Regions from separate parts of the Ensifer sp. NPDC090286 genome, predicted to be linked through region 1. Evidence: predicted binding sites of a transcription regulator. Region 1 holds the regulator's gene; each other region holds the start of a gene.
What was found. The regulator PhoB, encoded in region 1, activates phosphate uptake and scavenging genes when phosphate is short. The targets are predictions, from matches to a motif close to TGTCATNNANCTGTCAT.
Positions count from the first base shown of each region.

Region 1 (5,901 bases):
GGCGAAACCGCGCCGTTGCTCCTGATCGGCATGGTTGCCTTCGTCGTCGATTTTCCCGGTTCGCCGATGGAACCGTCGACGGCGCTGCCGGTGCAGATCTACATGTGGGCCAACGAGGCGGAACGCGCCTTCGTCGAGCGCACCTCCGGTGCAATCATCATTCTTCTCATCTTCCTGGTCGTCATGAACCTTGGAGCCATTCTGTTGCGACGTCGCTTTGAGCGCCGCTGGTAGTGAGGTAATTACTATGAACATCATGTCAGAAGCAGCAGTCGAGAAGGCCCTGGATCAGAAAATGAACACCGTGCCCTACAAGATGATCGGCAAGGATGTGTCGGTCTATTACGGCGAGAAGCGCGCGCTTTTCGACGTCAACCTCAACATCCGCGAGAACACCGTCACGGCGCTGATCGGTCCTTCGGGTTGCGGCAAGTCGACCTTCCTGCGCACGCTGAACCGCATGAACGACACGATCGAGAACTGCCGCGTCACCGGCAAGATCACGCTCGACGAGGACGACATCTACGACCCGACGATCGACGTCGTCGAACTGCGCGCCCGCGTCGGCATGGTCTTCCAGAAGCCGAATCCTTTCCCGAAGTCGATCTACGACAACGTCGCCTACGGTCCGCGCATCCACGGACTTGCCCGCACCAAGGCCGACTTTGACGAAGTGGTCGAGACCAGCCTGCAGAAGGCCGGTCTGTGGAACGAGGTAAAGGATCGTCTTCAGGAGCCGGGCACTGGCCTTTCCGGTGGTCAGCAGCAGCGCCTCTGCATCGCCCGTGCCGTCGCCGTCAGCCCGGAAGTCATCCTGATGGACGAGCCCTGCTCGGCGCTCGATCCGATCGCGACGGCCAAGGTTGAAGAACTCATCCACGAACTGCGCACGAACTTCACGATTGTCATCGTGACCCACTCGATGCAGCAGGCCGCCCGCGTTTCGCAGCGCACCGCCATGTTCCACCTCGGCAATCTCGTCGAGGAGAACGACACCGACAAGATGTTCACCAATCCGGATGACCAGCGCACCCAGGATTACATCATGGGCCGCTTCGGCTGAGGCCGCATAAGGCTGCAACAGTAACTGCAAAGCGCCCGTAAGGATCGACGATCATGTCCATGCATATCATGTCCGCCTATGACGAAGAACTGAAGTACCTGACGCGCCGCATCTCGGAGATGGGCGGTCTCGCCGAGCAGATGGTCGCCGAATCCGTTCGCGCGCTGGTCAATTCCGACCTCGCTCTCGCGCAGAAGGTGATCTCGGACGACACCGTTCTCGACGACGCCGAGCGCCAGATCGGCGAGAAGGCGATCGTCACCATCGCCAAGCGCCAGCCGGTCGCCGCCGACCTGCGCGAGATCATGGGATCGATCCGCATCGCCTCCGATCTGGAACGCGTCGGCGATCTCGGCAAGAACACCGCCAAGCGCGTGATCGCGGTTGCCGGATCCGGCATTCCGCGCAAGCTCGCCCGCGGCCTGGAGCACCTGGCGGAGCTTGCTCTCGTCCAGCTCAAGGAAGTGCTCGACGTCTACGCCTCGCGCTCGCCCGAGAAGGCCAACAGCATCCGCGAGCGCGACGAGGAGATCGATGCGATCTACACCTCGCTGTTCCGCGAGCTGCTGACCTACATGATGGAAGATCCGCGCAACATCACGCCCTGCACGCATCTTCTGTTCTGCGCCAAGAACATCGAGCGCATCGGCGACCACGCGACCAACATCGCCGAGACGATCTATTACATGGCGACGGGTGCTCAGCCGGAAGGCGAGCGTCCGAAGGATGACACCACGTCGACGCTGGGCTCGGTCAACGACTGAGCGCCGAGCGCGCCGTAAGCATGCATGCCCTTTGAAATTTGATCCGGTCGCGGCTTCGGTCGCGGCCCCGAATTCCTGTATCTGAAGCACGCGGTTTTCGCCCCGCCTTTGAAATCGGCGGACGTGCTCCAGATTTAGAGTGTCTGAGCGCCGGCCGGGCCGATGAGCCCAAGGGTCGCCCGCGGTAAGGAGACGTTACCTGATGTTGCCAAAAATCGCCGTAGTCGAAGACGAAGAGGCGCTGAGCGTTCTGCTGCGTTACAATCTGGAAGCCGAGGGCTTCGACGTCGACACGATCCTCAGGGGCGACGAGGCGGAGATCCGGCTTCAGGAGCGGCTGCCCGACCTGCTCATCCTCGACTGGATGCTGCCCGGTGTTTCCGGCATCGAACTTTGCCGCCGGCTGCGCCAGCGCCCGGAGACGGAGCGCCTGCCGATCATCATGCTGACGGCGCGCGGCGAGGAAAGCGAGCGCGTCCGGGGTCTGGCGACCGGCGCCGATGACTATGTGGTCAAGCCATTCTCCACTCCGGAGCTGATGGCGCGCGTCAAGGCGATGCTGCGCCGGGCAAAGCCCGAGGTGCTGTCGACGCTGCTTCGCTGCGGCGACATCGAACTCGACCGCGAGACCCACCGCGTTCACCGCCGCAGCCGCGAAGTGCGCCTCGGCCCGACCGAGTTCCGTCTTCTGGAGTTCCTGATGTCCTCGCCGGGCCGCGTCTTCTCGCGCTCGCAGCTTCTGGACGGCGTGTGGGGCCATGACATCTATGTCGACGAACGCACCGTCGACGTGCATGTCGGTCGCCTGCGCAAGGCTCTGAATTTCTCGAACATGCCGGACGTTATCCGCACCGTTCGCGGAGCCGGCTATTCGCTCGAAAGCTGACAGATCCGGAAGTCTCCAACAAAAAAAGGGGCCGATCGGCCCCTTTTTTATTGATGCTGTCCGGCTTCTTAGCGGGCCCTGCGGCGCTCGCCCGACGGCTGGTAGGCCAGCCGCGCATGGAAGGTGCAGTAAGGCGAGGATTCCGGGGAATCGTTGCCGCAGAAGTGAAACTCTTCCTTCAGCGGGTCGCCGATCGGCCACTTGCAGGTGCGCTCGGTGAGCTGGGTCAGCTCGAGGCGGCGCGACATCGGCACGACAACGTCGGTCCGGGTGCTGAAATCCTGCTCGGCAACGAGATCGACTTCGATTTCTTCCTTGAGAACGACAGCGCCGGCCGTGCGTGCAACCGGGCGGGCCGAAACGCGCGAAGCGTAGTTCGGCGCACGCGGTGCCGAAGTCGGGCGCTTCGGACGGGCCGCCGTCGTGGTGCTGCCGCCGGCCTTGGCGCGACCTGGCAGGCTCAGGCGGTGAACCTTGCCGATGACAGCGTTACGGCTGACGCCGCCGAGCTGTGCCGCGATCTGGCTCGCGCTCAGGCCCTCGGACCAAAGCTTCTTCAGTTTCTCCACCCGCTCGTCAGTCCAGTTCATTTCTGCACTCTCCGTTCTCAGCGTTGGGGATGGCAGAATCCCTCACCGCACCCCGGCTGAACCCCGGGGTTGCAAACGCGATAACTCTTTTGGTGACTAGGTCCGCCGCATGCGTCTAGTAATTGAATGTTAACGTACTGACCGCTGGACTCTGTGGCAAGAGTCCCGGGAATCAGGCCGAATCGATTTCGTAGTTTTCCCCAACTTGCTCGGCCGGCGTTGCATTTTTGCAAGCCCTCCCGGACGATTTTTCTGCTGCCAGGAATCGATCCTTCATGTTGCGCTGCAAGGCTTGGTTTTGTTGACATTGCAGCGCGAAATGGGAATAGTGCCTGCGCCGCCGAAAGGCGGCATTTTTGATTTTTATCGGACCGCGTGAGGCGCGGGATCGATGTCGATCTGGAGTGAAGGAGAGCCTCGCATGACTGCAACAACGCCGCTTTACGATACCTACATGCGCGCGCCGTTGCGTTTCGAGCGAGGAGAGGGCGCCTGGCTGATCGCTGAAGACGGTACGCGTTATCTCGATTTCGGCGCCGGCGTTGCCGTGAACTCGCTCGGCCACGCGCATCCCCACCTCGTCGAAGCGCTGAAGGCGCAGGCCGACAAGGTTTGGCACCTGTCCAACCTCTATGAGATTGCGGGCCAGGAAAGCCTCGGTCGCCGGCTGACGGCCGTGACCTTTGCCGACAAGGTGTTTTTCACCAATTCGGGTGCGGAAGCGCTGGAATGCGCCATCAAGACGGCACGGCGTTACCACTTCTCCAAGGGTCACCCGGAGAAATTCCACGTCATCACCTTTGAGGGCGCTTTCCACGGCCGCACGATCGCGACGATCGCCGCCGGCGGTCAGCAGAAATACATCGAAGGTTTCGGTCCGAAGGCGCCGGGCTTCTACCAGGTCCCGTTCGGCGACATCGCTGCCGTCAAGAATGCGATCACAGAGGAAACCGCAGCGATCCTGATTGAGCCGATCCAGGGCGAGGGCGGTATCCGCCCGGCGACCAAGGAGTTTATGCAGGAACTGCGCGCGCTCTGCGACGAGTTCGGCCTGCTCCTGATCCTCGACGAGGTTCAGACGGGCGTCGGCCGTACCGGCAAGCTGTTTGCCTATGAATGGGCCGACATCCGCCCGGATATCATGGCGGTCGCCAAGGGTATCGGCGGCGGCTTCCCGTTCGGCGCCTGCCTGGCGACCGAGGAAGCCGCATCTGGCATGGTGGCGGGCACGCACGGCTCCACCTATGGCGGCAATCCGCTGGCCATGGCTGTCGGCAACGCCGTGCTCGACGTCGTTCTTGCCGACGGGTTCCTCACGCATGTGCGCGATGTCGCGCTGGTCTTCCGTCAGGGTCTTGCGTCGCTCAAGGACCGTTTCCCTGATGTCATCGAGGAGATCCGCGGCGACGGTCTGATGCTGGGCATCAAGGTGAAGGGCCCTTCGGCCGATCTGCTGAAGGAAATTCGCGCGGAGAAGCTTCTGGCCGTGCCGGCCGGCGAAAACGTGCTGCGCTTGCTGCCGCCGCTGACGATCACGGCCGAAGAGGCCCGCGAGGGCCTGGCACGTATCGAACGCGCCGCCGAGGCGGTTCGCAAGGCAAGCGGCAACGCCGCAGCCTGAAGATAGCGACCCAGGGCCGAATAAGGCGCTAGAATGACCTTCGTGCGGGCACGTATATAGCGTGCCGCACCAGGGACCGATTTTTCAGACAGGAACCGAGTACGATGGCAGGCACCAGACATTTTCTCGATCTTTCGGCCATGACGGCCGCCGACCTCCGGACGATCATCGACGATGCGCGCGTCCGAAAGGCAGCGACCAAGGCCGGAACCGCCGAGAAGCCGCTCGCCGGCAAGATGCTGGCGATGATCTTCGAAAAGCCCTCCACCCGTACCCGCGTTTCCTTCGATGTCGGCATGCGCCAGCTCGGCGGCGAAACCCTGTTTCTGTCGGGCACCGAAATGCAGCTCGGCCGCGCCGAGACGATCGGCGACACGGCCAAGGTCCTGTCGCGTTACGTCGACGCCATCATGATCCGCACCACCGACCACCGCCGTCTTCTGGAGCTGGCCGAGCATGCGACGGTCCCCGTCATCAACGGCCTGACCGACGATACCCACCCCTGCCAGATCATGGCCGACATCCTGACCTTCGAGGAGCATCGCGGCCCGGTGAAGGGCAAGACGATTGCCTGGACCGGCGACGGCAACAACGTCCTGCATTCGCTGATCGAAGGTTCCGCCCGTTTCGGCTACCGCATGAACATGGCCGTGCCGCTCGGCTCCGAGCCGCAGGACAAGTTCCTGAATTGGGCGCGCAACAATGGCGGCGAGGTCCTCTTGTGTCATGACGCAGAGCAGGCCGTCGCCGACGCCAATTGCGTGGTGACCGACACGTGGATCTCGATGAACCAGGAACACCGCGCCCGCGGCCACAACGTCTTCCAGCCCTACCAGGTCAACGAGGCGCTGATGAAGCGTGCGGCCTCCGATGCGCTGTTCATGCACTGCCTGCCGGCGCACCGCGGCGAAGAGGTCACCGACGACGTGATCGACGGTCCGCAGTCGGTGGTCTTCGACGAGGCGGAAAACCGCCTG
Region 1 covers NZ_JBIVYF010000003.1:629,035-634,935, reverse strand. Annotated here, with positions in the region: gene pstA (phosphate ABC transporter permease PstA) at 1-234, shown strand, start outside; gene pstB (phosphate ABC transporter ATP-binding protein PstB) at 248-1,063, shown strand; gene phoU (phosphate signaling complex protein PhoU) at 1,114-1,827, shown strand; gene phoB (phosphate regulon transcriptional regulator PhoB) at 2,030-2,713, shown strand; gene ACIQUG_RS18245 (GcrA family cell cycle regulator) at 2,782-3,303, opposite strand; gene ACIQUG_RS18240 (aspartate aminotransferase family protein) at 3,725-4,924, shown strand; gene argF (ornithine carbamoyltransferase) at 5,029-5,901, shown strand, end outside.

Region 2 (5,901 bases), on a different contig from region 1:
CAGACGACCGAGTAGGTGTAGGTCTCGCCCTGCAGGAAGCCCTTCCATTCGGCGATGTTTTCCCCCTGCCAGACACGGCGGACCGTGAGGCTCGCCCAGGCAAAGGCAAGCACCGCGCCGCTGACGGCAAGCGCCATGACATAGGGCAGAGGCCGCTTGTCGCGCGCATACCAGGCAAGGCCGGCATAGCCGAGCCCCGGCAGCAGATAGCCGATCAACAGCAGATCGAAGAACGGAATACGTCCCAGCAGTTCGCCGCTGAAATAGGGGTTAAGGCCGAGGAGATGCGCCGAAAGCACCGACAGCATCGAAAGCACGCCGAGGCCCATACCGCCATAGCGGAAGACCGGGCTCGGCGACTTCATGTCGAGGCTCATGAAGATCGCCGAGGCGCCGATTGCCAACAGCGTGTAGATCGACTGCTCGCCGAGCGTCGGCACAGCGCTGTCGAGCACGCCGCCGTTCATCGCATGGCGTACCAGGATCGCGAGCGTCAGCAACACGAAGAGGCTGGCGAGCGCCTGTAAAAGGTTGCGCACGCGGATGCCGGGCCAGGATCTCAGGAAATAGGCGGAGCCTGCAAGCAGCACGGCGGGAATGCCATAACCCGGCAGCAAGGCATTGAAGACAGGCGTCGTGCCAAGATTGCCGGCACCGACGATCGTCGGTTCCCAGGCGATGCGCCCCAGAACGACGATGGCCGCCGCGCCGGTCATCCACGGCAGGATCGGCCAGGTGCGGACGCGGGTCGCGAGTGTGTAGGCGGTGCCGAGCACGGCGATCGCAAGCGTCGTGACCAGCCCGTCCGTCCAGGCGTGGAGGGCAAGCACGAAGAGGGCGAAGGAGCCGGCCACCAGCAAGCCGGCCGCCGTATCACGCGCCTCTGCCGCGCCGTCACGACGGTAGAGCCAGTCCGCAAGCGCCAGCAGCGTCGCCCCAGCGACGAACGAGAACAGGCCGTGCGGCAGGTCGAAGGAATAGCTGCCGGTCATCAGGAACGACATGGCGACAAGCGCGATCGGAACGACCGCGGCAATGCCCGCCCAGAGCGTCGAATATTGCGGATGGGCGAGGAGCCGGCGTGACAACACGAAACCACCGAGGCCGATAAACAGCGCAGCAAGCAGCATAGCGGTGAACATGGCGGTGCGCCCGGGCAGCACGACAGCCGGAAGGGCATCGGCCAGCGAAGGATCGAGATAGGCGAGCACGCCGCTCAGCGCCGTCAGGCTCCAGACGCCAGCGACAGCGCCGACCGCCGAAAGCGCGGCGGGGTACACGGCCGTCGGCCGCCAGGCCCCCAGGGCTGCCAGCGCCGCAATGACGACGGCAAACTCCGTCACCGGATATTTGACCGCGGCCACCGCCGGGCTGATGAGAAGGAGCGCAAGCACGGTGGCGGCGACGGCAGCCGAAATGGAGATGGCCGCATGCGGCGGGATGAACAGCCGCTCCCAGGGACCGGCAACGGCGCCGCGTCGCTCGGCCCCTTCTGGCGCTTCGGGCGCAGGCGCCGCTTCCGTGGCGCCCGGCCAGATGAGGCCGACGCCAACGATCATCACCAGCAGCGCAAAGGCGACCGGCCGCGGTTCGAATGGCGCGACAGCGGTGATGTAGGCCAGGCCCCAAAGCCCGACGCCCGCATTGGCCAAGGTCGGAACGACGGTCCAGTTGCGCAGGCGCGACGCAAGCAAGGTCGCGAGCCACACGATCGAGAGGAAGCTGAAGAGCACCCAGGGGCGCGGTTCATTGCTCGAGACGAGCAGCGGCGTTGCGAGCGAGGCAAGCAGGCCGAGGCCAGCGAGCGCCTGCCCGTGCAGCAGCGATAGGCCGACGGTCGCAAGCGAAATCGCCGCCAAGAGAACGAAGGCCGTGCCCGTGCCGATATAGTCGTAGATGCCATAGGCGGCATAGGCGACCCCGAAGAGGGTGACGGCACCGGCGGCCGTCAGGATGCCGGGGATCATGGCATTCTGGAATTCGTTGGCGATCACGGGTACGGCGCGCCGACGGATGACCTCGCCAGCCGCCATCAGCAGGAGGCCGAACAAAGCGGCAAGCGTCAGGCGAACCGCCGGGCTCAGTAGGCCGGCGTCGATCGAGTACTTGACCATGAAGACGCCACCGAGCGCCAGCGCGATGCCGCCAACCCAGACGGCCCACCGGGCGCCGAGGCGGCTCTCGAGGCTCTCGGTCTGACGGGGTGCCGTTGCGACCAGCTGCGGTGCTTCCGTGCTGGCAGCGATCGTCTCCTCGCCCTCGATTTCGGCCGCGGCTCCTCCTGCATCGCCAAAAATCCGGGCGCCTTCGCGCGCACTGGCCGACATGGCGGCAGCAGCATCGTCCAGCGTCTCCGGCTCCAGCGTCTCTGGCCCCAGCGTCTCCGGCGCAGCCGGCAATTCGTCCGCAGCAGTAAGCGCCTCGGTCGCTCCTTCGGCCGGAGCGCGATCGCCCGGCGCAGCCTTCAGCGCCACAACCTCCGCCTTAAGGGCGGCCAGTTCGGCACCAAGGCGCTCGGTCGTCCTGCGGTTGCCGAGATAGGCGGACAGGGCCAGAATAAAGGCAGCTAAAGCAATAAGTTCGAACATACTTTCCCCTGGCAGTCGCAATCGCCGGCGCGCGCAACCATACAGACTTTTGTGCAAGCGCCAAATCTATAGACGGCCGAGCGCTGTAATCTCTTCACGGAAATGTCGCAGAACTGTCATTGGGCAGCTGGTACAGGCGGATGAACACCGCTGCCTCTCGCGCGGTGGTTTCCATCGTTCAACCAGGAGACCCGATCATGGACAAGCATCTCGCCCAGACGGAAGAGACCGAATTCAAGACGCTGACGGAACGCAGGGAAGAGCTGGAAGATGTCGGCCACAACTGTTCCGCCAATCCGACGATGGGCGACATCATCCATCGCCGCTTCTCGCGCCGCTCGTTCATCGGCGGCTCGCTGGCCGTCGCCGCGATCTCGACCACCGTCAGCCCGCTCGCTCTCCTGACCGCTGAAGAGGCACGCGCCGAGGACGGCTCGCTGTTCGACTTCACCGAGATCGAAGCCGGCGTCGACGAGAAGCACCATGTCGCCGAAGGCTATGATGCCGATATCCTGCTGCGCTGGGGCGACAAGATCTTCGCCGACAGCCCGGAGTTCGACCCGAAGAACCAGACGGCCGCCGCCCAGGAAAGGTTGTTCGGCTACAACAACGACTATGTCGGCTTCATCCCGCTCGACGGCAGCGCCGACCACGGCCTGCTCGTCGTCAACCACGAATACACCAACGCCGAGTTGATGTTCCCGGCCTTCGCCAGCATCGTGAAGGAAAAGGTGACGAAGGACGGGAAGGAAGTCGAGGAAGAGAAGGTCGTTCTCGGCGAGTACACCAAGGAACTGGTCGACATCGAGATGGCTGCCCATGGCGGCACGATCATCGAGATCCGCAAGGTCGACGGTAAGTGGCAACCGGTTCTCGATGGCAAGAACAACCGTCGCATCACCGTCAACACCGAGATGCAGATCACCGGTCCTGCCGCCGGCCACGACCGCCTGAAGACGCCATCCGACCCGACCGGTAAAAAGGTGTTCGGCACGCTCAACAACTGCGCCGGCGGCGTCACCGCCTGGGGCACCTATATGATGGCCGAAGAAAACTTCAACGGCTATTTCGGCGGCGAGATCGCCGAGGACCATCCGGAATACAAGCAGCTGAAGCGGCTCGGCGCGCCGGGCGGCCAGTATGAATGGGCGTCCTTCTACGACCGTTTCGACGTCTCCAAGGAGCCGAACGAAGCCAATCGCTTCGGCTGGATCGTCGAGGTCGATGCGCTGGACCCGACCTCGGTGCCGAAGAAGCGCACGGCTCTCGGCCGCTTCAAGCACGAAGGCTGCGAATCGATCGTCAACAAGGACGGCCGCGTCGTGCTCTATTCCGGCGACGACGAACGCTACGACTATGTCTACAAGTTCGTGACCAAGGGCGTCTTCAACCCTGACGACCGCGCCGCCAACATGGATCTCTTCGACGAGGGCACGCTCTACGTCGCCAAGTTCGACGAAGACGGCACCGTCACCTGGATGCCGCTGACGCACGGCGAAGGCCCGCTGACCGAAGCCAATGGTTTTGCCTCGCAGGCTGACGTACTGATCAACACCCGCCTTGCCTCCGACGCGCTCGGCGCCACCAAGATGGACCGTCCGGAAGACGTTCAGCCGAACCCGAAGACGGGCAAGGTCTACGTGATGCTGACCAACAACACCAAGCGCAAGGCCGACGAAGTCGACGCCGCCAACCCGCGCGCCAAGAACGCCTTCGGTCATATCGTCGAAATCACCGAGACCGATGGCGACTTCGCCTCACTGAAGAGCCGCTGGGACGTGCTCCTGAAGTGTGGCGATCCGAGCGTGGCCGATGTCGGCGCTTCGTTCTCGACCGCGACCACCAAGAACGGCTGGTTCGGCATGCCCGATAATTGCGCCATCGACACCGATGGCCGCCTCTGGGTTTCGACCGACGGCAACAACGAGAAGGACACCGGCCGTACCGACGGTATCTGGGCAATCGACACGGACGGTACCGCCCGCGGCACGTCGAAGCTCTTCTTCCGCGTGCCGGTCGGCGCCGAAATGTGCGGCCCCTGCTTCAACCCGACGTCGGACACCTTCTTCCTGGCGGTCCAGCATCCGGGCGACGCCGGCCTTGCCACCTACGAGACCCCGGCCACCCGTTGGCCGGACTTCAAGGACGACATGCCGGTACGCCCGGCCGTCGTTGCCGTGACCAAGCAGGGCGGCGGCCGCATCGGCTGATCAGGACTGCGATTGCAAGTAGGGACGCCGCGCAGTTCTGTGCGGCGTTTCTTGTTTCCAAGGTCGTTTGCAGCGACGGAATTCCGGACCGAAAACCGCTGCGCACTTTTGCTGGAATTGGCTTTCCCGCTTCGCAATTCCGGACGGAAAACCGCTGCGCACTTTTCCTGGAATTGGCTTTCCCGCTTCGCAATTCCGGACGGAAAACCGCTGCGCACTTTTCCTGGAATTGCTTAACGCCTGAGATTGTCGATCGGGAAGATGGCGCAGGTTTCGGTGCCGTGGGCGAGCAGCTTGCCGTTGCGGTCGCGAAGCCACGCCTCGGAGGTCGCGATGGTGCGGCCGCGATGTACGATGCGTCCCTCGCAGAAAACCTCGCCCATATCGGGCAGCAGCGGGCGCACGAGGTTCACCTTGAACTCGACCGTCGTATAGGCCTCCCCCGGTTTGACGGTGGTGAAGACCGCGCAGCCGAGGGCCGAATCCATGATCGTTGCGGTCCATCCGCCGTGAACCGTGCCGAGCGGATTGAGGTGTTCTTCGGTCGGCAATCCCCTGAAGACCACCCGCCCCTCTTCCACTTCGCTTAGCCCGAACTTCAGCGTCTTCGACATCGGCGGGGCCGGCAGGTCGCCGCTCAAAAGGTCCCGCATTGCCTTCAGGCCGCCGTCGCGGGCGACACGGTCAAGCGACAACACGCCGATGCCGGACACGGCCATGCCGGGGTAAAGTTCCTGGTGCATCGATAACTCCTGGGGTCAGGCGGCCGAGGATTGCGCTTTCAGCGCCTTCAGCGCCGCATGGACGAAGCCGTCGCGGGCGGAAGAAACATCGAGGCCGCGTGGTTCATAGACATGGCGGTGAAGGAAGAAGGCCGTCAGCCGGAAGGCGGCGGCAAGGCTGTCGTGGTCCGCAGCCCTTCGCGCTTCGGCAGAAAGGAAATCCGGCAGCGCCAGCATGCGATCGGCATAACGCTCTCCCGCCTCCCGGCAAACCGCCCTGCCCGATTTCGGCGAGACGTAGACGAGTTCGGTGCGGGTACCGGTTGCGACGCATTCGGTCAGATCGAGGCCGAAGCCGAGGTCGTTGAGGACTGCGAGTTC
Region 2 covers NZ_JBIVYF010000001.1:27,388-33,288, reverse strand. Annotated here, with positions in the region: gene ACIQUG_RS00155 (DUF2339 domain-containing protein) at 1-2,588, opposite strand, end outside; gene ACIQUG_RS00150 (PhoX family protein) at 2,786-4,798, shown strand; gene ACIQUG_RS00145 (PaaI family thioesterase) at 5,032-5,541, opposite strand; gene recO (DNA repair protein RecO) at 5,557-5,901, opposite strand, start outside.
Region 2: a site for PhoB is predicted at 2,692-2,708, ahead of ACIQUG_RS00150 (PhoX family protein). Genes of this name have one in related genera too.

Region 3 (5,901 bases), on a different contig from region 1:
CTCCTTTCATTCACGTCCGGTATCCGCGCCCACAGACTGAAAAGAGGTGTGGCAACCAAGTTCAGTGAGACAGGTGGGCCTTGCCCTTCCCGCGGATCGGATGCGCCCTGCGAACGACCGCATGGCTAGCATGGTCCCGATATACTTGTCCAGCGCGGTCAGCTTTCCGGTTCGTAGCGGACGAAGGCGAAACGATCGCTCGACGGCGCCCAGTTCGGAACATTGATCGTTCCCTGCCCGCCAAAGAGCGCGAACAGGATGCGGGCATTGCCGCCGTCCGTGTCCATCAGCCTCAAGCGAACATCGAGGTCTCTTGGGTGATCGAAGACATCGCCGTCATAGGAAAGCACCAGCAGGTGCTTACCATCAGGCGACGGATGCGGGAACCAGTCGCCATAGGGGCTGTCGGTGATCCGCGTGACGTCGCTGCCATCAGGGCGGATCCGCCAGATCTGCATCTGTCCGGTACGGCTGGAGTTGAAATAGATCCATTCGCCATCGGCCGACCAGTCCGGCCCGTCGTTGCGGCCCTCGCCATGGGTCAGCCGCCGCTCCTCGCCGCCATCGACGGAGATCGTATAGATGTCGAAGACTTGGTCGCGGATCCCGCAATAGGTCAGCGTTTTCCCGTCGGGCGACCAGCCGTGCCAATAGGACGGCAGGTTGCGGGTGACGAGCCGCGGCGTGCCGCCTTCGGCCGGCAGCAGGTAGATCGCCGACTTTCCGAACTCGGTCTTGTCGCTGATCGCGATCGTCGCACCATCCGGCGAGAGGCCGTGATCGTTGTTGCAGAGCGTGGCAAAGCCGGTATCGATCTCCACCGGCTCGGAGCCATCAAGATCAAGCCGATAGAGCCTGCCGTCGCCATTGATGATCAGGTGCGAACCGTCGCGCGACCAGTTCGGCGCCTCGACCAGCCTGTCCGTCTGCCAGACAACCCGCGTCTCGCCGGTCACGATGTCATGGATTTCGACCGAACTGCGCATGCTCTTCTCCCCGGACGAGGCCGCTATCTCTTGTCTTCACCGACAGGCACTGTCGCCAATACCTTGGAACAGACCGATTGCATCAGGATGGAATCGTGCCGATCCCGCCAAGTGGTGAGCAGACCCCAGGCCAACAGGAGCAGGATGCAGATGAAGGCAACGCCGACGAGCGTGAGGCTCCCCGTCGCAAGGCCATAGATCCCGAAGATCGCAGGCGTCGCGAAATAGCCGACCTGCGCCGAAAGCTGCCGGCCGGCCGAAACGTCGCTCGCCGACCACAGTCGAAGGAGCCGGATTTCCTCCTCCGTAAATTCTGGACGGCCCTGTCGGCCGTCCGTCTCTTCGGAGCGGGTTTCCACTTCCTAGCCCCGATCGCGGAAGCGATTGGTGATCGGGTAGCGGCGGTCGCGGCCAAAATTCTTCTTGGTGATCTTGACGCCCGGCGCCGATTGCCGGCGCTTGTATTCGGCGATGTAGAGCAGATGCTCGACCCGGTGAACGGTCGCTTCGTCATGGCCGCGGGCGACGATCTCGTCCGTTCCCATTTCCTTTTCCACCAGGCATTCGAGAATGTCGTCGAGCACCGGATAGGGCGGCAGCGAATCCTGGTCCGTCTGGTTGGGGCGAAGCTCGGCCGAAGGCGCCTTGTCGATGATGTTCTGCGGAATGACGATGCCGGAAGGACCGAGCGCGCCCGGAGGAACCGTGGTGTTGCGCCAGCTCGATATCGCGTAGACCTGCATCTTGTAGAGGTCCTTGATCGGGTTGAAGCCGCCGTTCATGTCGCCATAGAGCGTGGCGTAGCCGACCGACATCTCCGACTTGTTGCCTGTGGTCACCACCATCGAGCCGAACTTGTTGGAGATCGCCATCAGGATGGTGCCGCGCGTGCGGCTCTGCAGGTTCTCCTCGGTGATGCCGGACTCCGTACCTTCGAACGTATCGGACAGTGCGCTGAGGAACCCTTCGACCGGCTCGGAGATCGGCACGATATCGTAACGGCAGCCAAGCGCCGCGGCGCATTCCTTGGCGTCCTTCAGCGATTCCTGCGAAGTGTAGCGGTAGGGCAGCATGACCGTGCGCACCCGCTCCTCGCCGAGCGCATCGACGGCGAGTGCCGCGCAGATGGCGGAGTCGATGCCGCCGGAAAGGCCGAGCACCACATTCTTGAAGCCGTTCTTGTTAACATAGTCGCGGAAGCCGAGCATGCAGGCGCGGTAGTCCGCTTCCTCCCGTTCCGGCAGGCGCGACTTCAGGCCGTGCTCGCAATGCCAGCCGCTGTCGCCCTTCTTCCATTCGACGATCGAGATCGCCTCCTCGAACTGGCTCATCTGGAAGGCCAGCGACTTGTCGGTGTTGAAGGCGAAGCTGGCACCGTCGAAGACCAGTTCGTCCTGGCCGCCGAGCTGGTTGGCATAGATCATCGGCAGGCCCGTCTCGATCACCTGCTTCAGCACCACCTGATGGCGCACGTCGACCTTGCCGCGATAGTAGGGCGAGCCATTGGGCGACAGCAGGATTTCAGCACCGCTTTCGGCCAGCGTCTCGCAGACGCCGAGATCGCCCCAGATGTCCTCGCAGATCGGGATGCCGATGCGCACGCCGCGGAAATTGACCGGCCCCGGCATCTCGCCCGGATCGAACACGCGCTTCTCGTCGAACTCGCCGTAGTTCGGTAGGTCGACCTTGTCGCGGACCGCGATCACCTTGCCGTCGTCGAGCACGGCTATCGAATTGTGCCGGCCGGTATTTGCCAGCCGCGGGAAGCCGATAATGACGCCTGGGCCACCATCCGCCGTCTCGGCAGCAAGCTTTTCGACGGCCTGGAGACACGCCTTCAGAAAGGCCGGCTTCAGAACGAGGTCTTCCGGCGGGTAGCCGGAAATGAACAGCTCCGTCAAAAGCAGGAGATCGGCGCCCTGGCGCGCCGCGTCGGCGCGCGCCTCACGCGCCTTGGCCAGGTTTCCGGCGATGTCGCCCACGGTCGGATTGAGCTGGGCAATGGCGATGCGAAGGAGCGAGGGGGCGTTTTTATGGGCGGTCATGAGCGGGCCTGTCGGTCTGTCCTGAACGATTGCAGCTGACTTTCGCAATGTTCTTTAGCGCAATCTGCGGGAAAATACCCACAGGCAATCGCAACGACACGAAAAAAACCGAAAAATTCTGTTTTTCCCGGTCCTTATACTGGGCTGTTCGCGCGGCTTCACGCCACGAAAAGCCACCCTCCATTCCCGTTAAGAAACCATTCATCCCCTGTTCAAAATGACGGGCGTATGACAGTTACACGACGCATTTATGAAATTGGAGAATATGTTGGCCAGTATCGATTCCGCGGTTGCGAGAGGCTCACGTGTCTATGTCGATAGACCGGGCTTCGCCACACGGCACGCCAAGACGCTCGCGGCCACCCGCAGCGCATTCTTCTCCCTCTTCGTCGCAGCCGGTCTGGTATTCCTCGTCGAACTGATCGTGCGTCAGTCGCTTGCCGATAGCATCGCCTACATGCTCGATCCGACGCGCCCGGCGCTGACGACCGTTGGCGCCTTCTTCCTGATCCTGCTCGCTGTCGACGGCATTTTCGGTCGCGAACACAAGTCGGCCGTGGTGATTGCGCCGCTTGCCATCATCCCCGCCGTCGTCTGCCAGCAGAAGCAGGTATTCCTGTCCGACCCGCTCTATCCGACCGACTTCCTGTTCGGCCGCCAGATCATGGAACTGATGCCCGTTCTGGTGAAGGACCGTCCGTGGACGGCCGTCGGCATCGCTGTCGGCCTGGTCGTCGCCGTCGTTGGCATCGCCCTTCTGCTGCGCTTTGCCTGGCGCACCTTCCCGAAGCTCACGACCCGCGAGCGCATGGCCCGCCTCGCCTTCGCGCTGCCGCTGCTCGTCGCCTTCTGGAACATCATGGATTACAACCAGTTCTCCTGGATCCGTGATCGCCTCAAGGTCATCCCGATCATGTGGGACCAGACCGAGAACTATAAGCACAACGGCTTTGCGCTCGCCTTTGCCATCAACCTGCCGATGGCCAACGTCAGCGCGCCCGCCGGCTACATGGCCGACGCGATCGACCGCATCCCGGTGAAGCCGCTTCCGGCCGGCACCTCGCACCGCGGCAAGCCCGACGTCATCGTGCTGATGAGCGAATCCTTCTGGGATCCGACCCGCCTGCCGAACGTCAAGCTGTCGCCCGATCCGATGCCGACGATCCGCGAAATGCAGTCGGGCAACGTCTTCTCGCCGGAATTCGGCGGCATGACCGCCAACGTCGAGTTCGAGGCGCTGACCGGCTTCTCCAACGCGTTCCTGCCCTATGGCAGCATCCCGTACCAGCAGTACATCCGCAATCCGATCCCGTCGCTTGCCACCTTCTTCCGTGGCGAAGGTTATGTCTCGCGCGCCATCCATCCGTTCCAGAGCTGGTTCTGGAACCGGACCGCCGTCTACAAGGCCTTCGGCTTCGACATGTTCAAGTCGGAAGAGAACATGCCGCCGATGCAGAAGCGCGGCATCTTCGCCTCGGACGAATCTCTGACCGACGAGATCATCCGCCAGGCCGACGCGATGGACGATCCGTTCTTCTTCTTCGCCGTCACGCTCCAGGGCCATGGCCCCTATGAGGCCAACCGCTACGCCAACAACACCATCAAGGTCGAAGGCGACCTGCCGGAAGCCGACCGCCAGGTGCTTGCCACCTATGCCCAGGGCATCAAGGAAGCCGACGACAGCCTGAAGAAGCTGATGGACTGGGCCAAGAACCGCGACCGCGAAACGGTCATCGTGCTCTTCGGCGACCACCTGCCGCCGCTCAACACCGTCTATACCAGCACCGGTTTCATGAAGGGTGTGACGGCGGAACGCAAAGGTTCGAAGGAACAGATGAAGGCGCAGCATGAAACGCCGCTCGTCGTCTGGTCGAACAAAACCGGTCCGAAGAAGAACGTCGGCACCATCAGCCCGGCCTTCCTCTCCTACCAGATCCTCAAGCAGTCCGGTTACGAGCACCCCTACTACACCGGTTTCCTCGGCAAGGTGTACGACCAGTACCGCGTTGTCGACCGCTACATGCTGATCCGCAAGAACGGCAAGGAAGTCGCCGAATGGTCGCGCCAGCCGAAGGTGCCGGCACTGCTGCGTGACTACCGCTTCCTGCAGCACGACATGATGTTCGGCGACCGATTCTCGACCGACCGGTTCTTCAAGTCGCACGCGGACCTGTTCGCAAGCGCTGCCGAAACCCACTGACACAAGAAGCCGGACCGGTCGTCGCACCTGGTCCGGCTTCGCGCCTTCCGCCATGGCGGTATTGGCTGACGCCTGAATTCCCCCCACGCCTTAAGCCTTTGATCGTTCGCACGCGGGCAAAGCAGAACCGCTGCGGACTTTTGCGCGACATGCCCTAGATTTCACCCGGCCAACACCGGAGATCCCCATGCCGCATTTCAACGACATTTCGAAACAGCTTTTCGGCAAGCCGATCAGCGAGCTTGGCGAGATCGAGGCCCGCATCCTCGCCCACGCCCGCGATCGCCGCACGCTTTCCACGGATTCCCACGCGGCGTTTGCGGCCGGGCTCTCCTTCGGCGACAGGCTTGCGGACAATATCGCCCGCGTCGGCGGCTCCTGGAGCTTCATCATCGGCTTCTGCGGCTTTCTCGTTGTCTGGGTTCTGGTCAATTCGGTGCTGCTCATCACCGGAGCGTTCGATCCCTACCCCTACATCTTCCTCAACCTGGTGCTTTCGATGCTCGCCGCGCTGCAGGCGCCGGTGATCATGATGTCGCAGAACCGCCAGGCCGAACGCGACCGCTTCGCCGCGTCGAAGGATTACGAAGTCAATCTCAAATCGGAGGTCGAGTTGATCGCGCTGCATCACAAGGTCGATGACGTGCTGCTGCGCGAGATCTCCGAGCTG
Region 3 covers NZ_JBIVYF010000001.1:853,663-859,563, forward strand. Annotated here, with positions in the region: gene ACIQUG_RS04195 (TolB family protein) at 159-986, opposite strand; gene ACIQUG_RS04200 (hypothetical protein) at 1,010-1,345, opposite strand; gene ACIQUG_RS04205 (NAD+ synthase) at 1,349-3,031, opposite strand; gene ACIQUG_RS04210 (LTA synthase family protein) at 3,300-5,231, shown strand; gene ACIQUG_RS04215 (DUF1003 domain-containing protein) at 5,419-5,901, shown strand, end outside.
Region 3: a site for PhoB is predicted at 3,249-3,265, ahead of ACIQUG_RS04210 (LTA synthase family protein). Genes of this name have one in related genera too.

Region 4 (5,901 bases), on a different contig from region 1:
CCTTCGGTCTGCACGTCCCATTTCAGGAAGTCGTGGAAGACGCGCTTGCGCAGCCGGAACATGTCGTCGGCCGCCTCTGGCTGTTGTGCGCGGGTCTTTCCGTTCAGGATCCTGATCATCGTTTTCTCCATCCGAGTTTGGGGATGGGGCGATGCTGTCAGGCTCGCGGCGGTTGCGTAACTGTCGCTAGCGACAGTTCAAATGCGCGATATTTGCCACTAGATTTCGAGGGGTTTCGGTGGAGGTGTGTTGTCGGGTGTCAAACGGTGGGGATCAGCGCGTGCCGTACGGCCTGTGCCACGGCCTGGGTGTTGGAAACGACATTCAGCTTGCGCCGCGCATTGGTCATGAAGAAGCGCACGGTGCGCTCGGAAATGCCGAGGATCGTGGCGATCTCCCAATAGCTCTTGCCGGCGGCAGCCCAGGTCAGGACCTCGGTCTCGCGCCCGGTCAACCGCATCTCGCGGGTCGAAATGCTGCCGGCCATGGCGCCGTGCTCCAGCATGGCGGCATGGAAGAGATTGGCGGCCAGCTGGAAATCACGCAGGTGATGGCGGCGATAGGTCGTCCATTCGCCGGCCGACATGTTGACGTTGATGGCCAGCAGCGCCATGCGCCCGGCAGGCGAGGGCAACGGCAGGGCGACGCCCTCGGTGGAAATGCCGATTTCCTGGGCCGCCTGGAACAGCGGTTCGCATTCCGGGAATCGATGCCGCGCCATCGTCCATTCCACCGGCCGCACGCCACCAAGCGCCAGCTTCAGGATCGGATCGATCCGGTGAAGGCTGCGGGCGCGGTAGATCTCGGCGGCATAAGCGCCAAAGGTGTGATGCAGCCGGCAGACCTTGAGCTCGTCCGCATAGGGCTCGGCTTCGAGATAGAGCAGATGGGCAATGCGGAAGGTTCGACGCATCAATGTGAAGAAATGAGCGGGCTCTACGCAGCCGCCGCATTCCAGGATTTCCAGCATGTCGAGGACAGCTTGCTGCTCAGTCATGCCACAACACCGAATCTCGTCCGAGGCCCCAGCATGGTTAGAGGTTCACCTTTTGTCCAGCGCAAACTTTCCCGATTGGTGTATAATACCAATTGTGCACGCCTTGATTGCGACTGCCGATCGGCCGCGTGAGGGAGGCTGATTCGCAGGCGATGCGTAAAACCGGCGATGCCGCGCCTGTGGCAGGCGCGACATCCGGATACGGTTTTGCCGGCGCCGGCATGGCGCCCCATTAAAGCGAAGACCGGTGGCGATCTCCGCGTTGCCATCTCAACCCGGATGGCTGGCTTCGACGACCGCCAGAGCTGCCATGTTGACGACGCCGCGCGAGGTGACGGACGGCGACAGGATATGGGCCGGAAGCGCCGAGCCGAGCAGGATCGGGCCGACATGCAGGCTGTCAGTCATGGTCTTGACGACACCGAGCGTGATGTTTGCGGCATCGAGATTGGGGAAGACCAGGAGGTTGGCTTCGCTCGTCAGGCTGCTGTCCGGCATGACGCGCTGGCGCAGCGCTTCCGAGATCGCCGCATCGCCGTGCATTTCGCCGTCGACCTCAAGGTCGGGCGCAAGTTCCCGCACGAGCTGCAGCGCCGTGCGCATCTTGGTTGCGCTCTCCGAATCGCGCGAACCGAAGTTCGAATGCGAGACGAGAGCTGCGCGCGGGGTGATGCCGAAGCGGCGGATTTCCTGTGCCGCCATGACCGTCGTCTGGGCGATCTCTTCGGCGCTCGGGCAGTAGCTCACATAGGTGTCGGTGAAGAAGGTTGCGCCGCGCTGCGAGATCAACAGGCTCAAGGCCGAGAAATCGAGCACGCCGTCGCGCTTGCCGATGATCTGCGATACGTCGCGCAGGTGCTTGCTGTAGCGTCCTTCGACGCCGCAGATCAGCGCATCCGCTTCACCGCGCTTGACGGCGAGCGCACCGATAACGGTCGTGTTGGTGCGCACGATCGTGCGTGCGGCTTCCGGGATGACGCCGAGACGGCCGACGAGGGCGAAGTAGTCCTCGACATAGTCGCGGTAGCGTGGATCGCCCTCGGGGTTGACCACTTCGAAATCGACATCCGGGCGGATGCGCAGGCCATAGCGACGCAGGCGCGTCTCGATGATCTGCGGACGACCGATCAGGATCGGGCGGGCGGTGCCTTCTTCGAGCAGCACCTGGGCGGCGCGCAGCACGCGCTCGTCTTCGCCTTCGGCAAAGATTACCCGGTTCTTCTGGGCGTTCTTGGCGGCGGCAAAGACCGGCTTCATGATGAAGCCCGAGCGGAAGACGAAGCGGTTCAGCTTGTCGAGATAGGCGTCATAGTCCTGGATCGGACGGGTGGCGACGCCGCTTTCCTCGGCGGCCTTGGCAACCGCCGGCGCGATGCGCAGGATCAGGCGCTGATCGAACGGCGAGGGGATCAGGTAATCGGGACCGAAGACCGGGGTCTCGCCGGAATAGGCGCGGGCGGCAACGTCGGAGGGCTCTTCGCGCGCAAGGCCGGCGATGGCGCGCACGGCTGCCATCTTCATTTCTTCGTTGATCGTGCTTGCGCCGCAGTCGAGCGCGCCGCGGAAAATATGCGGGAAGCAGAGAACGTTGTTGACCTGGTTCGGGAAGTCCGAGCGGCCGGTGCAGATCATCGCGTCCGGACGGGCCTGGCGGGCGGCTTCCGGCATGATTTCCGGCGTCGGGTTGGCGAGCGCCATGATCAGCGGCTTTTCGGCCATCTGCGCCAGAAGTTCCGGCTTCAGGACGCCGGCGGCCGAGAGGCCGAGGAAGACGTCGGCGCCGCCGATGCTGTCGGCGAGCACGCGGTTGCTGCTATCCTGCTCGTAGACGGACTTCCATTCGTCCATCAGCACCTCGCGGCCCTTGTAGACGAGGCCTTCGAGGTCATGGACCCAGATGTTTTCGCGCTTGGCACCGAGCGTCACGAGAAGGTTGAGGCAGGCAAGTGCGGCAGCACCTGCGCCCGAGGTAACGATCTTCGCCTTGGCGATGTCCTTGCCGGCGAGCTCGAGGCCGTTGAGGATGGCAGCGGCGACGATGATCGCGGTTCCGTGCTGGTCGTCGTGGAAGACCGGGATCTGCATCTTTTCGCGCAGGCGACGTTCGACCTCGAAACATTCCGGCGCCTTGATGTCTTCAAGGTTGATGCCGCCGAAGGTCGGCTCCAGCGCCGAAATGACGTCGACCATACGCTCGATGCTCGACGCATCGATTTCGATGTCGAACACGTCGATGCCGGCGAATTTCTTGAAGAGAACCGCCTTGCCTTCCATGACCGGCTTCGACGCCAGCGGGCCGATATTGCCAAGGCCGAGCACGGCCGTGCCGTTGGAAATGACCGCAACCAGGTTGGCGCGGGCGGTAAAATCGGCGGCCTGCTCCGGGTTGTCGCGGATCGCGATGCAAGGGGCGGCAACGCCAGGCGAATAGGCCAGCGCCAGGTCGCGCTGGTTGCCGAGCGGCTTGGTGGGCTGGATTTCGAGCTTTCCCGGGCGGGGATAACGGTGGAAGAAAAGGGCCTGCTGGTCGATGTCGCCGCTGGCCGGACCGGTATGGGATTTCGTCTTGTCGCCCGTATTCATGCTCTCACATTCCTCATTCGTGGTCGTGCCTTTTGGCATGAATTCGAAGCGAGGTACAGTTTTGCAGTGCTGATTTCGGCGGCAGACCGGCAACGCAATGTTGATGTCATCTTCTTGAAACACGAGTCTGGTTTCACGAAGGCACGAAGCGTAACCAGAGACGAGGCTGGCATGATGGCGGCGCAGCAAGACAACTCCGTACGAAAGCTCAGGACGTTGTTCATCTCGGACGTCCATCTCGGCTCCAAGGCGGCCAAGACCGACTATCTGCTCGACTTCCTGCGGCATCATGAAGCGGAGACGATCGTTCTGGTCGGCGACATCGTCGACGGATGGCGGCTGAAGCGCAGCTGGTACTGGCCGCAGAATTGCAACGACGTGGTGCAGAAGCTCCTGCGAAAGGCGCGCAAGGGAACCCGCATCGTCTATATCCCCGGCAATCACGACGAGTTCCTGCGCGACTTTCCAGGCGTGCATTTCGGCGGTATCGAGGTGGCGCAGCGCTACATGCACGCGGGGGCCGACGGCCGTAAGTATCTCGTGCTGCACGGCGACGAATTCGATGTCGTCGTGCGCAACGCCCGCGTGCTCGCCTATCTCGGCGACTGGGCCTACGACACGGCGATTGCCATCAATATCGGCCTTGCGGCGGTCCGCAGGCGTCTCGGCATGCCCTACTGGTCGTTCTCGTCCTGGGCGAAGCTCCAGGTCAAGCACGCCGTCAACTTCATCGGCGAGTTCCAGAAGGTGGTCGCCGAGGAGGCGCGCCGCCACGATGCTCAGGGCGTGATTTGTGGTCACATCCACCATGCCGTGATCGAGGAGATCGGCGACATCCGCTACATCAACACCGGCGACTGGGTCGAAAGCTGCACGGCGATCGCCGAGCACCACGACGGCACGATGGAACTGATCACCTGGCACCAGATGCGCGGCGGCGCCAGCGAAGGCGAAGCATCCGGCGAAGCGGACAAGCTGCTTGCCCAACTGCTGACCCAGCGCGCGGCCTGATCGTCGCGCCGCGCCGAAAGTCCTGTCGCGAAAACTAGGTTATGGCGAGGCGCGCCCGGCTCGTGCTAGAGAGTGGGCACAGCCATCAGGTCAGACGATGATTCCCTCCCAAGCGCCCGCCTATGTGGGCCCTCCGCCGCGCCATTTTGCGCTTCGCATTGCTTTGCTCTTCTGTGCGCCGCTGATCGTCAACGGCTTCGCGATGCCGTATTTCCCGATGTGGCTGAGCACGCTATCGATGAGCGACTTCGAGATCGGCGTCGTGCTGGCGCTGCCGATGTTCGTGCGCGTCATCACCGCGCCCATCGCCGGCGTCATCGCCGATCGGCTCGGCGAGCGGGCGATCGTGTTGATCTGGTCCGGTTTTCTGTCGCTCGCAACGGCGCTGGTGCTGTTCTACTTCCGTGAATTCTGGCCGGTGCTTGTCATCTACACGCTGCAGTCGGCCGTCTATTCGCCCTATGTGCCGATCGTCGAGGCGATCGCTCTGTCCGGCGTGCGGCGCTGGGGCTTCGATTATGCCCATATGCGGCTCTGGGGTTCGGTCGCCTTCATTGGCGCGACGATGCTCGGCGGCTGGATGGTCGGCATTTTCGGCAGCGACATGGTGCTTCCGGCGATGGCGACCGGCTTTGGCCTGACGATCGTGATGGCCTATGCCGCGCCACGGGTCGGCAAGCCGCGGCGGCCGTCACCGATCACGGCCTTGACCGAGCCGCCGCCGAAGTCGCTCCGGCAGCTCGACCTTCAACTGCTGCTCATCGGGGTGACGCTGGTCAACGCCAGCCATGCGATGCTCTTCGCCTTCTCGGCGATCTACTGGCAGCACATCGGCTACAGCGGTACCGAGATCGGCCTGCTGTGGAGCGCGGGCGTGGCGGCCGAGGTGACGATGTTCATCTTCGCCAAGGCGATCAGCCGCCGTTTCAGCGTCTGGGTGATGATCCTGTCCGGCTGTTTTCTCGCGGTGGTGCGCTGGATCATCTTCCCGATGGATCTCGGCTTCAGCGGATACTTCATCCTGCAGTGCTTCCACGCCTTCACCTATGCGATCATGCACACCGGCATGCAGCACAAGCTGGTCGAGCGGGTGGTGGAATCGCAGGAAGCGTCGGCCCAGGGGCTCTACTTCTTCTATACCGGCATCTTCACGGCGATCTTCACGTTCCTGTCCGGCTATTTCTATAACTGGTACGGGGTCAACGGCTTCTATTCCATGTCGGTCGTCGCCTTTGCCGGCTGCTGCTTTGCCGTAACCGCCTGGTATCTTCAGCCCCAGAGGCGCGGCTCCGGCGGGAAGACGAGCGACG
Region 4 covers NZ_JBIVYF010000001.1:838,228-844,128, reverse strand. Annotated here, with positions in the region: gene ACIQUG_RS04155 (acyl-homoserine-lactone synthase) at 1-119, opposite strand, end outside; gene ACIQUG_RS04150 (LuxR C-terminal-related transcriptional regulator) at 260-997, opposite strand; gene ACIQUG_RS04145 (NADP-dependent malic enzyme) at 1,268-3,580, opposite strand; gene ACIQUG_RS04140 (UDP-2,3-diacylglucosamine diphosphatase) at 3,752-4,591, shown strand; gene ACIQUG_RS04135 (MFS transporter) at 4,689-5,901, shown strand, end outside; gene dgcA (N-acetyl-D-Glu racemase DgcA) at 5,861-5,901, opposite strand, start outside.
Region 4: a site for PhoB is predicted at 3,685-3,701, ahead of ACIQUG_RS04140 (UDP-2,3-diacylglucosamine diphosphatase). Genes of this name have one in related genera too.